DNA from 2 places in the Enterobacter pseudoroggenkampii genome. Region 2 is predicted to be linked to the other one. Evidence: predicted binding sites of a transcription regulator. Region 2 holds the regulator's gene; the other holds the start of a gene.
What was found. Region 2 encodes LexA, which represses DNA repair genes until DNA is damaged. Its sites were predicted from a motif close to TNCTGTATGTACATACAGNA; they were not measured.
Positions count from the first base shown of each region.

Region 1 (7,338 bases), on a different contig from region 2:
CTTCAATCACCTCAGCTTCTCCGTTGTCGCAGATGTCGTCACCCTGTGTCAGATGCCAAATACCATTAAAAGTAAGTCCCGTCTCAAGGTCTTCAGTAACGCCATTGCTGAAGTAAGCAACCTGAATCCTACCGTTGTGCTGAATCCAGTAGAAACCTTCTTCCATATTCCCTCCTGCGTTGTTGGGGAAATTATAAGTCACCGCAGGGTTGAATGGTTTTAGATATTCTTAAGTCGCTATTAAGCAAAAAGCCCCACGGAGTTAACCGCAGGGCTTTAAACGAAGGCAATAACCCATCGTTAGAGGAAAATTACCACAGATTCGGGAAAAGTAAATAGCTCACGATAAAATAACGCCCTATTTTGTTATCTGCTTCAGCTGCGCATCAGCCCAGGCCTCTTCGATGTCAAACTTGGTGATTAGCTGATCGTAGAATGGCTTAACAGACTTCTTCCAGGTGTCGAGGCTGATTGCATCCGTTATCTGGCACACCGCGGCGTAAGCCTCAGTTGATGGAATTCGCTCAAACCCTCGCCCACTGCAGCGCTTGCAATCAGCCAGTACCGGAACGCCCTGCTGCTCTTTAAGAGTCTGACTAACAGCTTTCCCGCGGCCATGACAATCTTTACAGGCACAGCTTACTACCTTCTTCCCCTTACACCGAGGGCAAAGAACGCGCGCTACCTCCCTGACCTGTCTATGCACCTCATACTCAGAAGGACGATTATTCTCCGCGCCCATGTGCAAAGACATCTTCACGAACTTCTTCTCTTTTGCCGGAGTATGAGACTTCATGCTGAAAACCTCAGCGTCGATAAACCCTTCCCCATTGCAGCCATCGCACTGCTTCACGCTGGCGGCGCTGCGGGAATAGTCCTCGAACGCGAAGGTGGCCAGCTGATGCATCACCAGTGGCTTAACCCCGGCACCCAGTTTGCGCAGTGCAGCAACCCGATCGCACCTGGTCAGCGCATACTGGGCCAGCAATTCGATCGCCCTCTCCCGGTCATTCTTGCTGATACCCATCTTCCCGAGAAAAGCGCTGTAACCCAATGCTGCCCGTTCCTGCGTCATGCCCATCGCAGCCATGATATCCGTTCCGGTTAATAAGTCTGACGCCGAAGCGCGCGGAGAGTCGCTAATCATTGTCGATTTGGCAAAGTGATATTTGAGGGTGTTTTCAAGGTTCATGCGGTCTCCAGCTCAGTAATGGTGAGTTCTAATTTTCCGCCCTTAACGACAGGCATTTTCACAACGCGATAGTCAATAACCTGGCAGTCGTCCAGCCATAACCCCGCCTTGGTTAAAGCGTCGAATGCAGCCTTCTGCAGGTTATCCAGATCGCGGCGCCGGCGGTCAGGCATGTGACATTCAATACGTATTTTGAGTGGAGCGGCCGTGCGGATATTAAGCCGGGCGCTTCGAATGACACTTGCGACCGCATAACGGTACGCAACGCCATCAGCGCTAATGTGTGTACGCCCGCGGTTGTGCCGATAATACCGGTTGTTGCTCGGCGGCCAGGGCAAAGTGAGTTGATATGTCTTCACGTTCACTCCCACATCCGGTTTCGCCAGCGGCTATCCGGGCGCGCTGGAGTATTTGAGGTCGGAAGGAAAGCACTGACAGTCCAGGTCACATAATCCGGGTTAAGGCTGCGCTCAACCCGGACGCCACGAGCTTTGTAACGCTTAACCAGCTCGTCGGCCTGTTCGGTGCTGCAATCGGTATGATGGAACCAGGTCTTCTTCATCCCCATCCCCCCGCGAAGCCAAGCAGCCGCGCGGCGACATTTTCGGCCTCATCACGACTGCGGAATGAACGGGACAGGACCCAGCGCCAGAGGACATCGAGCGCAGCTTTATAGAGCTGCTGAAACTCGAGTTCATCCATGTTGGCAAACGAGATGCTTCGAGGATGTTTTTTGAGTGTTCCGTCTGGCAGCTGAATGGCATCAAAGTGCCCTGCTTCGACGATCACCCAGGAGCGGTAAGCGTCAAAGGATTTGCACAGGCTAATGCCATTTGTGACCCGGCGGTATGCAACCTGCTCAAGATAATGCTCAGCAGCATCGATCAGCGCGCCCTCATTGCCGGCATACGAAGCCAGGAACTTGGCGTAGCCAGTAATCAGCTTCCTCTCGTTACTCGAGATAGCCCCGCCGGTTGGTTCCCAGTATTCAAATCCGAGATTAAGAAGCGCGAAAAAGCGCCGGTGGAATGCCGGGTTTCGTACCCGCCTGAATTCGGCAACAAGAACATCGCCGAGCCGGGTTTTGGATTGCAGGATATCGCTGGTCTCGGGTGTGGCCGGGATCAGTATTCCTGAATGGTGTTTGATAAGTTGTAATTCTAGCGCCATGGTTCTCTCCGTGGCGCATCAGGTATAGGTTGTTCAGGCCTATGAAAGAATAATATCAGACGGTGATGTAACTCGGTACCCCAGTCGTTTTGCAAATTGCATGAACCCGTTAAGAGTGAAGATCTCTTCATCCTCAAGTAACGGTCGTAATGAAACTATTCCATTTACTCGATAAACCAGATATCTCCCTTCCGCCGGGAAGCTATAGATAACTGCTTTATCGGCCCTTCTGACCACGTCGTACCATTGATCATCTGCATTAAAGGCACCTGCACTACACACTATTTCCCCCAGAGCGACTTATTGACGCGGTAAACAGTAATCGGGAACAGCCAGGGGAACGCAAACAGCGATACTCTTTGAAACTGCTCCAGTGAGATTCACGCGATTAATAAAACCACTCGTCCGCGCTTTTCCAGGTCTCCTGCTGGATATGTTCGACCTCCTTCTTGTCGCCTCCGAAAACAGTCAACCCATCATTGCCGCCACGCTTAATCGTAAGCTGGTAATCATCAAACTGTTTACTGAGTTTTTTGACGAGTTCTGACTCTAGCGCAGGTATAGCTCCATCAGGAAGTTTCTTCATGCGATCAATGGTTAACTCGATTGTCATTTTTCCCTCCACAATGAATTACTGTATGCATATACAGTATATATATAAACTTATCTTACGGATTTTGCAACGCTTTCAGAACATCGAATGTGAATCAACCGATTTTTCTTGTAGAAAAAAATCAAGCGTTCAATCCAGGCGGTAACCTAGATAAAACTCATCTTGCGTTGCAAAATAGCATAAGGATTTTAAAAGGTTGGAATTCATTCGCTTCAAAAACGGACATGAAAGCGATGAGTTAGAAAAGAGAAGAAAACCTCACTTATGTTAAAAAATTGGGTGATTATTAAATTGGTTTAATTTTAGCCAAATGTGATAGAGTGAAATACATTCATTGAGAGGCTAATAATCATGTCCGTTATCGATTACACAATGAAACTTTTTGGAAGCGTATTAACCACAACTGTCACCTGCCCTGTTTGCGGCTTAAAATCCGCTCAGCCTTCCTCTAAACTGCGTCTAAAAAGCCCCATGCTTTGTCCGGGGTGTAAAGCACTTTTTATCTCTCCGCGCTAGCTTCACAGCCGATGTTCTACACTTAATATAATATCAGCAGTTGTCAAATCCCCGATGCCTTACGCCCATCCTGAGAGAACGTTTCTGAACTGATTTCGCATCTGCTCCTGCGCGTTAACGTAGCAAAAGAGCAACCCAATGAAAATGAAACCTATTGCGTGGTTTAAGCGTTCTCGTATTCTGCCCGAAGGCAGCGCACACATATCAGCCCCAGCCAACGATTCGGGAGGAGAAAACTATTTACGTTCGGAACTGTTTTCTACCCCTCAGTTGGAACGCTTTGGAAGAAAACTGGCTCGTACGCACAAATTGTCTCCGGAAATACTCCCGTACTACCTTCTTAAACGACTAACTGACAATGAAACGATAATTACGCGATGTTGCTATCTACTCAATGCAGGAAAAAAAACGAGTATCATGCCCGCAGGTGAGTGGCTGCTGGACAACTATTACCTGATTGAAGAGCAGATTCGCATGGTACGCCAGCACTTACCGAAAAGCTTTGGTAAGGGTCTTCCGGTACTAGCCTATCCACATAGATGTCCCAGAATTTATGACTTAGCCTCAGAGGCCATAGCGCATGGCGACGGACGCTGGGACAGCAGCAGCCTTACCAGTTATATTTCCGCCTATCAAGAGGTGACACCTCTGACGTTGGGGGAGATATGGGCTTTGCCAGGAATGCTGCGTCTAGCGCTGATAGAAAACCTGCGTCGTGTGAGCAACGAAGTGACCCAGGCCCAGCAGGAGCGAAATCTTGCAGATATGTGGATAATGCGGATTTTTGATTGTGCAGAGAATGCTCCCGCCGACCTAATTTTGATTGTTGCCGATATGGCGCGTAATCATCCTCCACTGAGCAGTGCCTTTGTCTCTGAAATGGTTCGTCGTCTGCAGGGACATGGCAATGCTCTTGCACTCCCTCTGAATTGGATTGAACAACGTCTTGCAGAGCAAGGTGTTACAACTGAGATCCTGATTCATCGCTTCAATCAGCAGCTTGCCGCCAGCCAGCTTTCCGTCAGTAACAGTATTTCGGGTTTACGTCTGCTGAGTGAAACGAACTGGTCTGATTTTGCAGAGACCATCAGCGTAGTCGAGCAAACTTTACGCCTTGACCCAGCTGGTATATATCCTCGCATGCACTTCGACACCCGAGATCATTATCGCCATGTGATTGAAACGCTTGCCAGGGATGCGAGCTTGAGTGAACCGGAAGTTGCAAACCGCGTGTTGGCAATGTCTTGCGAACCGAGTCTAGATCCTGAGCACCGACATATCGGTTATTTTCTGCTTGGGGGTGGAAGGCCACAACTCGAACAACTGTTGTCAGTTGAAAGGTCTCTATTGAAATGGCTGCGGCAGAGTATGAATAAATCGCCCCTTCTGTCATGGCTTGGTAGCCTGAGTCTCTTGACCACGGCCGCTACGGCTACCATATTGTATGAAACTGCACTACAGGGTATATTCTGGTTGCTCATCCCCCTAGCACTCCCCCTTATTGTTGCCATTAGTCAACTCGCCAGCGATATGCTTAGCGAAGCAACGACACGCTTTCGTATTCCCAGACCTCTGCCGCGGATGGACTTTTCAAGTGGGATACCAGTTGAATATGCCACAATGGTTGCGATCCCTTGCATGCTGACAAGCTATGAAAGCCTCAGCAAACTTCTCTCTCGTTTGGAAGTCTGCAGCCTTGGCAATCAAGATGAAAATCTCTGCTTTGCACTTCTTACCGATTTTCCGGATTCATTAACTGAGGATACCGAGGAAAACACTGTCCTTTTAAGGCAAGCGATTGCTGAGACGCAGAGACTTAATCGGCGCAACCCTAGCGGCCGATCTCGATTTTATCTACTGCACCGCCAGCCGGTGTGGAACGATTCGCAGAGAATCTGGATGGGATATGAACGCAAGCGGGGCAAACTAGCTCTTCTTAACAGCTGGTTACGCCAACCGGGAACCCAGTTTTCGAGCGTTGCAGGCTTTCCCTCGCAGGCTTTGCCCGGACGGATTAAATACGTCATCACTCTTGACAGTGATACGCTCCTTCCTCGCGATACCGCCCATAAACTGGTGGCCACAATGGCGCATCCGCTGAATAAACCAGAATATGATCCAACGTTCCAACGAGTCGTTAAAGGGTACGGAATTTTACAGCCAGGCTTAGCAGAGGAAATGCCTCTTTACGGTCAGGGGCACTACGCCGCCATGCGCAGCAGCATCCCGGGTAATAATCCCTATTCGATGATGTCTTCAGATATATATCAGGATCTTTTTGGCGAGGGATCGTTCGTAGGCAAAGGTATCTATGATGTAGATATTTTTGTCCAGTCCACTGCCAACGTCTGTCCGGAAAATCTCGTACTCAGTCACGACCTGCTCGAAGGATGTTACGCCCGCTCTGGTCTGCTGAGCGACGTTTTACTTTACGAACAATATCCAACTAATTATATCTCAGACGTCGCACGTCGTACGCGCTGGATCCGCGGAGATTGGCAACTGCTCAATTGGTTAAGGGTTCGGGTCAGAAAAGCTGACGGAAGCAGGGAAAAAAATCCATTGTCCATTCTTTCTCGTTGGAAATTATTGGATAATCTCCGACGCAGCCTGGTAGCGCCGTCGATCATGCTGCTTGTATTGAGCACGCTGCTCTGGCTCCCCAACCCTTTATACTGGTTTAGCGTGCTTACGCTAATATGGTTTCTTCCTGCGGCGCTTAGCATAGCATGGGATCTCGTTCATAAACCGCACCGTCGTCCCCTTAAACAACATCTGCAACTGGTCTCAGCTGGAGCCTTGAAGCGCATTTCACGTATCGGTCTCACGATTATGATACTACCCCACGAGGCCGGTTACTCATTATACGCTATTGGAGTTACGCTTTGGCGACTTGGTGTAAGCCAGCGTAACCTCAACCAATGGGTAAGCTATAACCCAGATAACTACCAATCCAGTGTCTCTGTTTTAGGTTTTTATCGGGAAATGTGGCTGAATGTTGCCTGCGGTCTGAGTCTCACATCACTAGCATTGGTGTTTGATCCGCTGATGCTGTTCATCGCATTGCCCATTAGCTTCGGGTGGTGCATAGCTCCCATTATTATGGCTTGGCTGAGCCGCCAACCCGCTCGTAAGCCCTTTTTGCCAGATCATAAGCAGAAACTTCTGCTGAGACAGACAAGCCGAGAAATATGGTCTTTTTTTGAGACCTTCGCCACAGCGAAAGAAAATTGGCTCCCCCCCGATAATTATCAGGAAATACCGCAGCCGACGATCGCGCACCGTACATCCCCTACCAACATTGGGTTATCACTACTGGCTAACCTTACTGCCTGGGATTTTGGCTATTTGCCAGGCGGCAGCGTCTTACAACGCATAACGCTCACGCTCGACTCTCTTGATAATATGGAACATTTTCGTGGTCATTTATATAACTGGTATGACACTCGAACACTTGCGCCGCTCAGTCCGCGTTACGTATCAAGCGTGGATAGCGGTAATATGGCTGGACATCTATTGACTCTGCGTGAAGGGTTATTAGCCATGCGAAACCAGCCGATTTTGAATGGCGAAAGAATACTTGCAGGGTTAAACGATACATTATTACTTCTTGAAAAACACTGGGGGCCGGGGGCACCGGATACACTTAAAGAGCTTCAAAAGCAGTGTTTCAGCTCAGTGGAACTTCCTTCGGGAGCTCTTTATAGCGAACTTAAAAAAATGCGTACTCAGTGCAAATATCTTACCGCTGCGAGTCAGCAGGAAGGTGATCTTGTGGTGCGCTGGGCCGAGCATCTGGAGCATCAGTTGGTTGAATTATGCCACGAATGGTCACATCTGCTCGCGT
Region 1 is NZ_JAPMLV010000001.1:1,170,906-1,178,243, reverse strand. Features, by position in the region: gene OTG14_RS05785 (hypothetical protein) at 1-166, opposite strand, end outside; gene OTG14_RS05780 (antitermination protein) at 359-1,192, opposite strand; gene rusA (crossover junction endodeoxyribonuclease RusA) at 1,189-1,551, opposite strand; gene OTG14_RS05770 (hypothetical protein) at 1,554-1,760, opposite strand; gene OTG14_RS05765 (DUF1367 family protein) at 1,751-2,362, opposite strand; gene OTG14_RS05755 (DinI-like family protein) at 2,751-2,975, opposite strand; gene OTG14_RS05750 (YnfU family zinc-binding protein) at 3,327-3,491, shown strand; gene OTG14_RS05745 (glycoside hydrolase family 94 protein) at 3,630-7,338, shown strand, end outside.
Region 1: the regulator LexA is predicted to act here: its motif matches at 2,995-3,014, upstream of OTG14_RS05755 (DinI-like family protein).

Region 2 (7,338 bases):
GGTACGCTGGGCTTCCTGGCGATTGTGGTGGCCCTTGGCGCGATGTTTGGCAAGATTTTGCACGAGACGGGCGCGGTCGACCAGATTGCCGTCAAAATGCTGAAATCCTTCGGCCACAGCCGCGCGCACTACGCGATTGGCCTGGCGGGCCTGATTTGCGCGCTGCCGCTGTTCTTTGAAGTGGCCGTTGTGCTGCTGATAAGCGTCGCGTTCTCCATGGCGCGCCATACCGGCACAAACCTTGTGAAGCTGGTTATTCCACTGTTTGCGGGCGTGGCGGCGGCCGCGGCGTTTCTGCTGCCTGGGCCTGCGCCGATGCTGCTGGCGTCCCAGATGCACGCTGACTTTGGCTGGATGATCCTGATTGGCCTGTGCGCGGCAATCCCGGGGATGATTATTGCCGGTCCGCTGTGGGGCAACTTCATCAGCCGTTACGTTGAGCTTCATATCCCGGATGACATCACCGAGCCGCACCTGGGCGAGGGCAAAATGCCGTCCTTCGGCTTCAGCCTGTCGCTGATCCTGCTCCCGCTGGTTCTCGTGGGTTTGAAAACCATCGCCGCGCGCTTTGTGCCGGTGGGCTCCAGCGCCTATGAATGGTTTGAGTTCATCGGTCATCCGTTCACGGCGATCCTGGTGGCCTGTCTGGTGGCGATTTACGGCCTGGCGATGCGTCAGGGAATGCCAAAAGACCGGGTGATGGAGATCTGCGGTGCCGCGCTGCAGCCTGCGGGGATTATCCTGCTGGTGATCGGTGCCGGCGGCGTGTTCAAGCAGGTACTGGTGGATTCCGGCGTGGGCCCGGCTCTGGGCGAAGCGCTGACCGGGATGGGCCTGCCGATTGCGGTAACCTGTTTCGTATTGGCTGCGGCGGTACGTATCATCCAGGGTTCCGCAACCGTGGCGTGTTTAACCGCTGTGGGTCTGGTGATGCCGGTGATTGAACAGCTGAACTACTCCGGTGCGCAGATGGCCGCGCTGTCTATCTGTATCGCGGGCGGTTCGATTGTGGTTTCTCACGTTAACGACGCGGGCTTCTGGCTGTTCGGTAAATTTACCGGCGCCACCGAAGCGCAAACCCTGAAAACCTGGACGCTGATGGAAACCATTCTCGGCACGACGGGTGCAATTGTCGGGATGATTGCCTTTACGCTGCTCAGCTGAGGGCAGTGATTTAACAAGTCTAAAAATAAGGCCCGGTAGCGTCAGCGCTTACCGGGCCTTTTTATTATCCAGGGCGTCAGGCCGGGCCATAACCCGGCATTGCGTTACTCGCCCTGCGTGGCGCTCTCAATCGTCAAACGCACGTCCGAGGTAATCAGCTCTGCCAGCATCTGGTATACCTTCAGCGTCTCTTCCGGCTCGGCATCACCCGTATCGCTGATGAAGCCTTCATCGCGCAGCGTCAGGACCAGGGAACTGAAGACCGCTTTGTCGAAGAATTCAGGAGCGTTAATGCCGTGCAGAACGGACAGGCGCTGGGCCAGCGTCCGGCTCTCTTTCTCCAGCGTACCGCGGTTGATAGACGGGTTCGCACTCAGCAGCCAGAACGTAATGGCGTAGCGCTGCAGCGTTTCGCGCGCACCGGCCGCCAGCAGCTGCAGGGTGCGGGAGCGTGACGGGTTGATGTGCAGCTCGTCGTTCGTGACGGTGATCAGCCCCTGACGACGCAGCTCTTCCGTCAGTTTATCCAGCTCGCCCGCCAGCTCATCCTTGCTCCAGCGCAGGAACAGCTCCGCTTTCAGCATCGGATAGAGCGTCTCAACGTGACGCAAGAGTTCCTGACGCGAGATACGGCGATGCTGGGTGATGATAGCCGCCATGAGCGACGGCAGCATCAGCATATGGGTGATGTTGTTTCGGTAGTAGGTCATCAGCACTGCCTGCTCGCGCGGCAGAATGATGATGTCGCCGATCGTGTCCTTTTCGACTTCAAACTTGTTCATCTGCAGCGCGTGATCGATAAGTTCACTGGCGGTTGCAGAAGGCACGGTCGAATCAACCGAGTACGGCACGTTACGCATCATATCCAGATAGCAATCCAGCTGCTCCGTGAGCTGTTCACGGGTCAGCGAGCGCTGACGCGAAGCCAGAAGTGCCGTACAGCACAGGTTCATGGCGTTAGCCGCACCGGCGTTGTTAATGCGCACCATCAGCTCGGACGCGATGCCGTTGACCGTTGGCGTCAGCCAGGCTGGACGAATCGCTTCGATAGGATCGATGGATTCGCGCCACTCGGGAACGTGATGGTTCAGGTACGTCATCAACGGCATCGGTTCGCCGAAGTTCACGTAGCCCTGACCGAGATTACGCAGCTTGCTCAGGCCGCGCAGCATCTGCGGCAGGCTCTCTTTCTCTTTGGTTGCACCACGCAGCTCTTTCGCGTACGTGCCCACTTCCATCACGTGCTCGTAGCCAATGTAGATTGGCACCAGCGTGATGGGACGGGTTCCTCCGCGCAGCATCGCCTGAATGGTCATCGACAGCGTGCCGGTTTTCGGATCGAGAAGACGTCCGGTACGGGAACGACCGCCCTCCACGAAGTACTCCACGGAATAGCCGCGGCTGAACAGCTCGCCCAGATACTCGCGGAACACGGTGGAGTAGAGCTTGTTGCCCTTGAAGGTACGACGGATAAAGAATGCGCCCAGGCGGCGGAAAATTGGACCTGCTGGCCAGAAGTTCAGGTTGATACCGGCAGCAATGTGCGGTGGTACCAGCCCCTGATGATAGAGCACGTAGGAAAGAAGCAGGTAGTCCATATGGCTGCGGTGGCAGGGAACATAGACAATCTCATGGCCATCATGCGCCAGCTGACGTACACGCTCGGCGTTATGAACGTTGATGCCCTGGTAGAGACGGTTCCAGGTAAAGCCGAGAATACGATCGGACAGGCGAATCATCTCGTAAGAGAAGTTCGCTGCAATCTCTTCCATCAGCGCAATGGCGTTCTGCTGGGCTTTCTCATGCGATATTTTCTTGCTGCGCGCTTCGTCTTCAACGGCGCGGGCAATCGCTTTGGAGGCCAACAGCTTGTTGAACAGATCCTGACGCGCCGGGAGACGCGGCCCAACGGCAGCAAGGCGCTGACGGGCGAAGTGCATACGCGCCACGCGCGCCAGTTTTTGCGCGATGATCTTGTCGGTGCCGTGCTCGTCCGCCATGCGACGCAGCGAAACGGAAGGGGAGAAACGCACAAAGCTGTCGCGCCCCAGCCAGGAGACCGCAAAGAACTTCTGGATGCCGTTAAGCATGCGCAGCGGCGGGTTCTCTTCACCTTTTTCACGGCCCGGACGACGACCAAACATCACCGATACCGGCACCATCTGCACATCCAGATCGGGGTTGCTGCGGTGCAGGTCGAGATAGTCATGGAACAGCTTGATGGACTCTTCTTTTGGCGTGTAGTAGGTAAACACGCGCGGTCCACCGTGAATGAACACATAGCGCGGCAGCAGCGTACCGTCAACTTCAAGCGGTTCAAGCGGGTCAGGTAAGTCATGCGCCAGACACTGGGCGCGAAGCGTCAGTAAGTCTGCCTTCGAGTTATAAGGCAAAACGTACATAATAGGACGTGACGTATCGAGCCCCAATTCCAGCGCGGGTTCTGCTGGGATAGACTTGCTTTTTACCAGGATGCTTAATGGTAAATTAAGTAATTTGTAGTAAATTCGTGGCCAGCCGGACATAAACGATGTAAAGCCTCTGGTTAATAATGCAATTGCGGCGCAAGGATAACAGAAAGCGCGCAAAATTTCTGTTGTTACCCGTCATACTTCAGGCTGTAGCGAAACGCGCTACAGTTCCTGTTACTGACGCTTTTTTTCATAAAAGGTTCTTTTAATGGCCAATAATACCACTGGGTTAACGCGTATCATCAAAGCCGCCGGCTATTCATGGAAAGGTTTCCGTGCCGCGTGGATCAACGAAGCCGCCTTTCGCCAGGAGGGCATCGCCGCTATCATCGCGGTGATCGTCGCCTGTTTCCTTGATGTTGATGCGATTACCCGCGTACTTCTTATAGGTTCCGTGCTTCTGGTGATGATAGTGGAAATTCTTAATAGCGCTATTGAGGCCGTGGTTGATCGCATTGGTTCAGATTTCCATGAACTTTCTGGCCGCGCAAAAGACATGGGCTCTGCTGCCGTGTTGCTGGCGATTATCACTGCCGCTATCACCTGGGTCACGCTGCTTTGGTCACATTTCCGATGAGCCTCGAGGAATAATTAAGTCCCTGGTTTTTTGTGCAGTTTTTGGTTCCAAAATCGCCTTTGACTGTATATACTCACAGCATAACTGTATATACACCCAGGGGGCGGAATGAAAGCATTAACGACCAGGCAGCAAGAGGTGTTTGATCTCATCCGGGATCATATCGGCCAGACGGGTATGCCACCCACGCGTGCGGAAATCGCGCAGCGTCTGGGCTTCCGTTCTCCGAATGCTGCCGAAGAACACCTGAAAGCGCTGGCGCGTAAGGGCGTGATTGAGATTGTCTCGGGCGCGTCACGTGGTATCCGCCTGCTGGTGGAAGAAGAGACGGGCATTCCGCTGGTGGGGCGTGTTGCTGCCGGTGAGCCTTTACTGGCACAGCAGCATATTGAAGGCCATTACCAGGTCGATCCAGCCATGTTCAAACCGAGCGCTGATTTCCTGCTGCGCGTCAGCGGTATGTCGATGAAAGACATCGGTATTCTTGACGGCGATCTGCTTGCGGTGCACAAAACGCAGGATGTGCGTAACGGCCAGGTGGTGGTCGCGCGCATTGACGACGAAGTGACCGTCAAGCGTCTGAAAAAACAGGGGAACACCGTTCAGCTACTGCCTGAAAACAACGAGTTCTCCCCGATTGTGGTCGATCTGCGCGAACACAACTTCTCTATCGAAGGGCTGGCGGTTGGGGTCATTCGCAACGGCGAATGGCTGTAACCTCTTCCTGACAGGCTATGGCGCCGCTGTAGCCTGCTTCATTCTCCACACCCGGTATTTTTCATGTCACTGCTGACGGCATCCGATAAGGCATTGTGGCGTCTTGCTCTGCCGATGATCTTCTCCAATATTACCGTTCCCTTGCTGGGTCTGGTCGATACTGCCGTTATTGGCCATCTTGATTCGCCTGTTTATCTTGGCGGCGTGGCGATTGGCGCGACGGCAACCAGCTTCCTGTTTATGCTGCTGCTCTTTTTGCGTATGAGCACCACCGGGCTCACGGCACAGGCTTATGGTGCAAAAGATCCGCTGCGTCTGGCGCGAGCGCTGGTCCAGCCGCTGATCCTCGCGCTTGGCGCGGGGGCGTTAATCGTTTTATTGCGTGCGCCCCTGATCGACCTTGCGCTTCATGTTGTTGGCGGTAGCGAGGCGGTACTCGCGCAGGCGCGACGGTTCCTTGAAATCCGCTGGCTCAGCGCGCCCGCGTCGCTGGCTAACCTGGTTCTGCTGGGGTGGCTACTGGGCGTGCAGTACGCCCGTGCACCAGTGATTTTGCTGGTGGTGGGTAACCTGCTCAATATCGTTTTGGATGTCTGGCTGGTGATGGGCCAGCATATGAACGTGCAGGGCGCAGCGCTGGCGACGGCGATTGCCGAATACGGGACCTTTATCATTGGCCTGTGGATGGTCTGGCGCGTGCTGGCGATGCGCGGCATCTCCCTGGCGCTGCTCAAAACCGCATGGCGCGGCAATATCCGTAAGCTGCTGGCGCTTAACCGAGACATCATGCTGCGCTCGCTGCTGCTTCAGCTCTGCTTCGGCGCGCTGACGGTCTTCGGGGCTCGACTGGGGCCAGAAATCGTTGCGGTCAACGCGGTATTGATGACGCTACTGACCTTTACCGCCTACGCGCTGGACGGTTTTGCCTATGCGGTAGAAGCGCATTCCGGGCAGGCGTACGGTGCGCGTGAAAGCGGGCAACTACGGGATGTCTGGCGGGCAGCCTGCCGTCAGTCGGGACTGGTGGCGCTGGCGTTTGGCCTGGTTTACGCCTGCTTTGGTGAGCAGATCGTTGCATTGCTGACGTCTATCCCTGCGCTGCGCGAGCTGGCGAGTCACTATCTCATCTGGCAAGTCGTCTTACCGGTGGTCGGCGTCTGGTGTTATCTGCTGGACGGCATGTTTATTGGTGCGACGCGCGGAGCGGAAATGCGTAACAGTATGGCGGTTGCAGCGGCCGGGTTTGGTCTGACGCTGCTGACGCTCCCCTGGCTGGGTAATCACGGTTTGTGGCTGGCCCTGGCCGTTTTCCTCTCGCTGCGAGGGTTGTCGCTGGCGTTTATCTGGCACCGCCACTGGCAAAACAATACCTGGTTCTCTTCACGTCACGATATATCGTGACGGTTAAAGATTCCGAATGTGAAACCAACTGCCGAATCCTTAACTACAATAATTATCACGTCCAGCAGAAAAGAACGTAACGGACGTTACGACCCGACGCTTAACTAAGAGGACACGATGATGAATAAAGACGAAATCGGCGGCAACTGGAAGCAGTTCAAAGGTAAAGCGAAAGAAAAGTGGGGTAAGCTGACGGATGACGATATGACCGTCATTGAAGGTAAACGCGATCAGCTTGTCGGTAAAATTCAGGAACGTTACGGCTACGCGAAAGATCAGGCGGAAAACGAAGTCAAAGACTGGGAAACCCGTAACGACTACCGCTGGTAACGCTGAATAACCCACAGGGCGGCTCTAAGCCGCCTTTTCTTTTGCCGTTAACGCGGCTTTTTCTTCACAAGAATTGAGTGGTCGTGCTGGCACGCGTCCTGATGACGACAGGCTTCCACCTCCACGCACGCGGAACAGAGCCCGTGCGCCTCAATCACGTTATGACGCAGGGCAAACCCCATTTTCGCTGCCAGCGTATGCATAATGTCTTCCACGCCTTCCGCAGCCTCTTCTTTCACCACGCCGCAGCGGTCACAGATAAACATCGCCGATGTGTGGGTGGGCTGATCGAACAGATGGCACAGCACATAGCTGTTGGTGGATTCCACCTTGTGCACGAACCCTTGTTCAAGCAGGAAATCCAGGGCGCGATACACCGTTGGCGGCTTTGCCTGCGGCTCGCTTTCGCGGAGAAGATCGAGCAGATCGTAGGCGCTGATGGCACCCTGCTGCAGGCTCATCAGACGTAATACTTCAAGGCGCTGCGGAGTCAGGCGCACATTGCGTTGCGCACACAGCTTTTCGGCCTGCGCTAACAGCTCTTTTGTGGACTTATCCATGTAGCACCCCGGATGTTATAGGACGGAAAACCCCCACTTTATCATGTTCTGGTAAAAACACCGAGATCCGCCAGTCTGTGCTATACCTGACCCATTACAAACCGGGAAATAAACAATG
Region 2 is NZ_JAPMLV010000008.1:62,921-70,258, forward strand. Features, by position in the region: gene gntU (gluconate transporter) at 1-1,164, shown strand, start outside; gene plsB (glycerol-3-phosphate 1-O-acyltransferase PlsB) at 1,269-3,689, opposite strand; gene OTG14_RS21815 (diacylglycerol kinase) at 3,844-4,212, shown strand; gene lexA (transcriptional repressor LexA) at 4,321-4,929, shown strand; gene dinF (MATE family efflux transporter DinF) at 4,993-6,330, shown strand; gene OTG14_RS21830 (CsbD family protein) at 6,451-6,660, shown strand; gene zur (zinc uptake transcriptional repressor Zur) at 6,708-7,220, opposite strand; gene OTG14_RS21840 (cupin domain-containing protein) at 7,336-7,338, shown strand, end outside.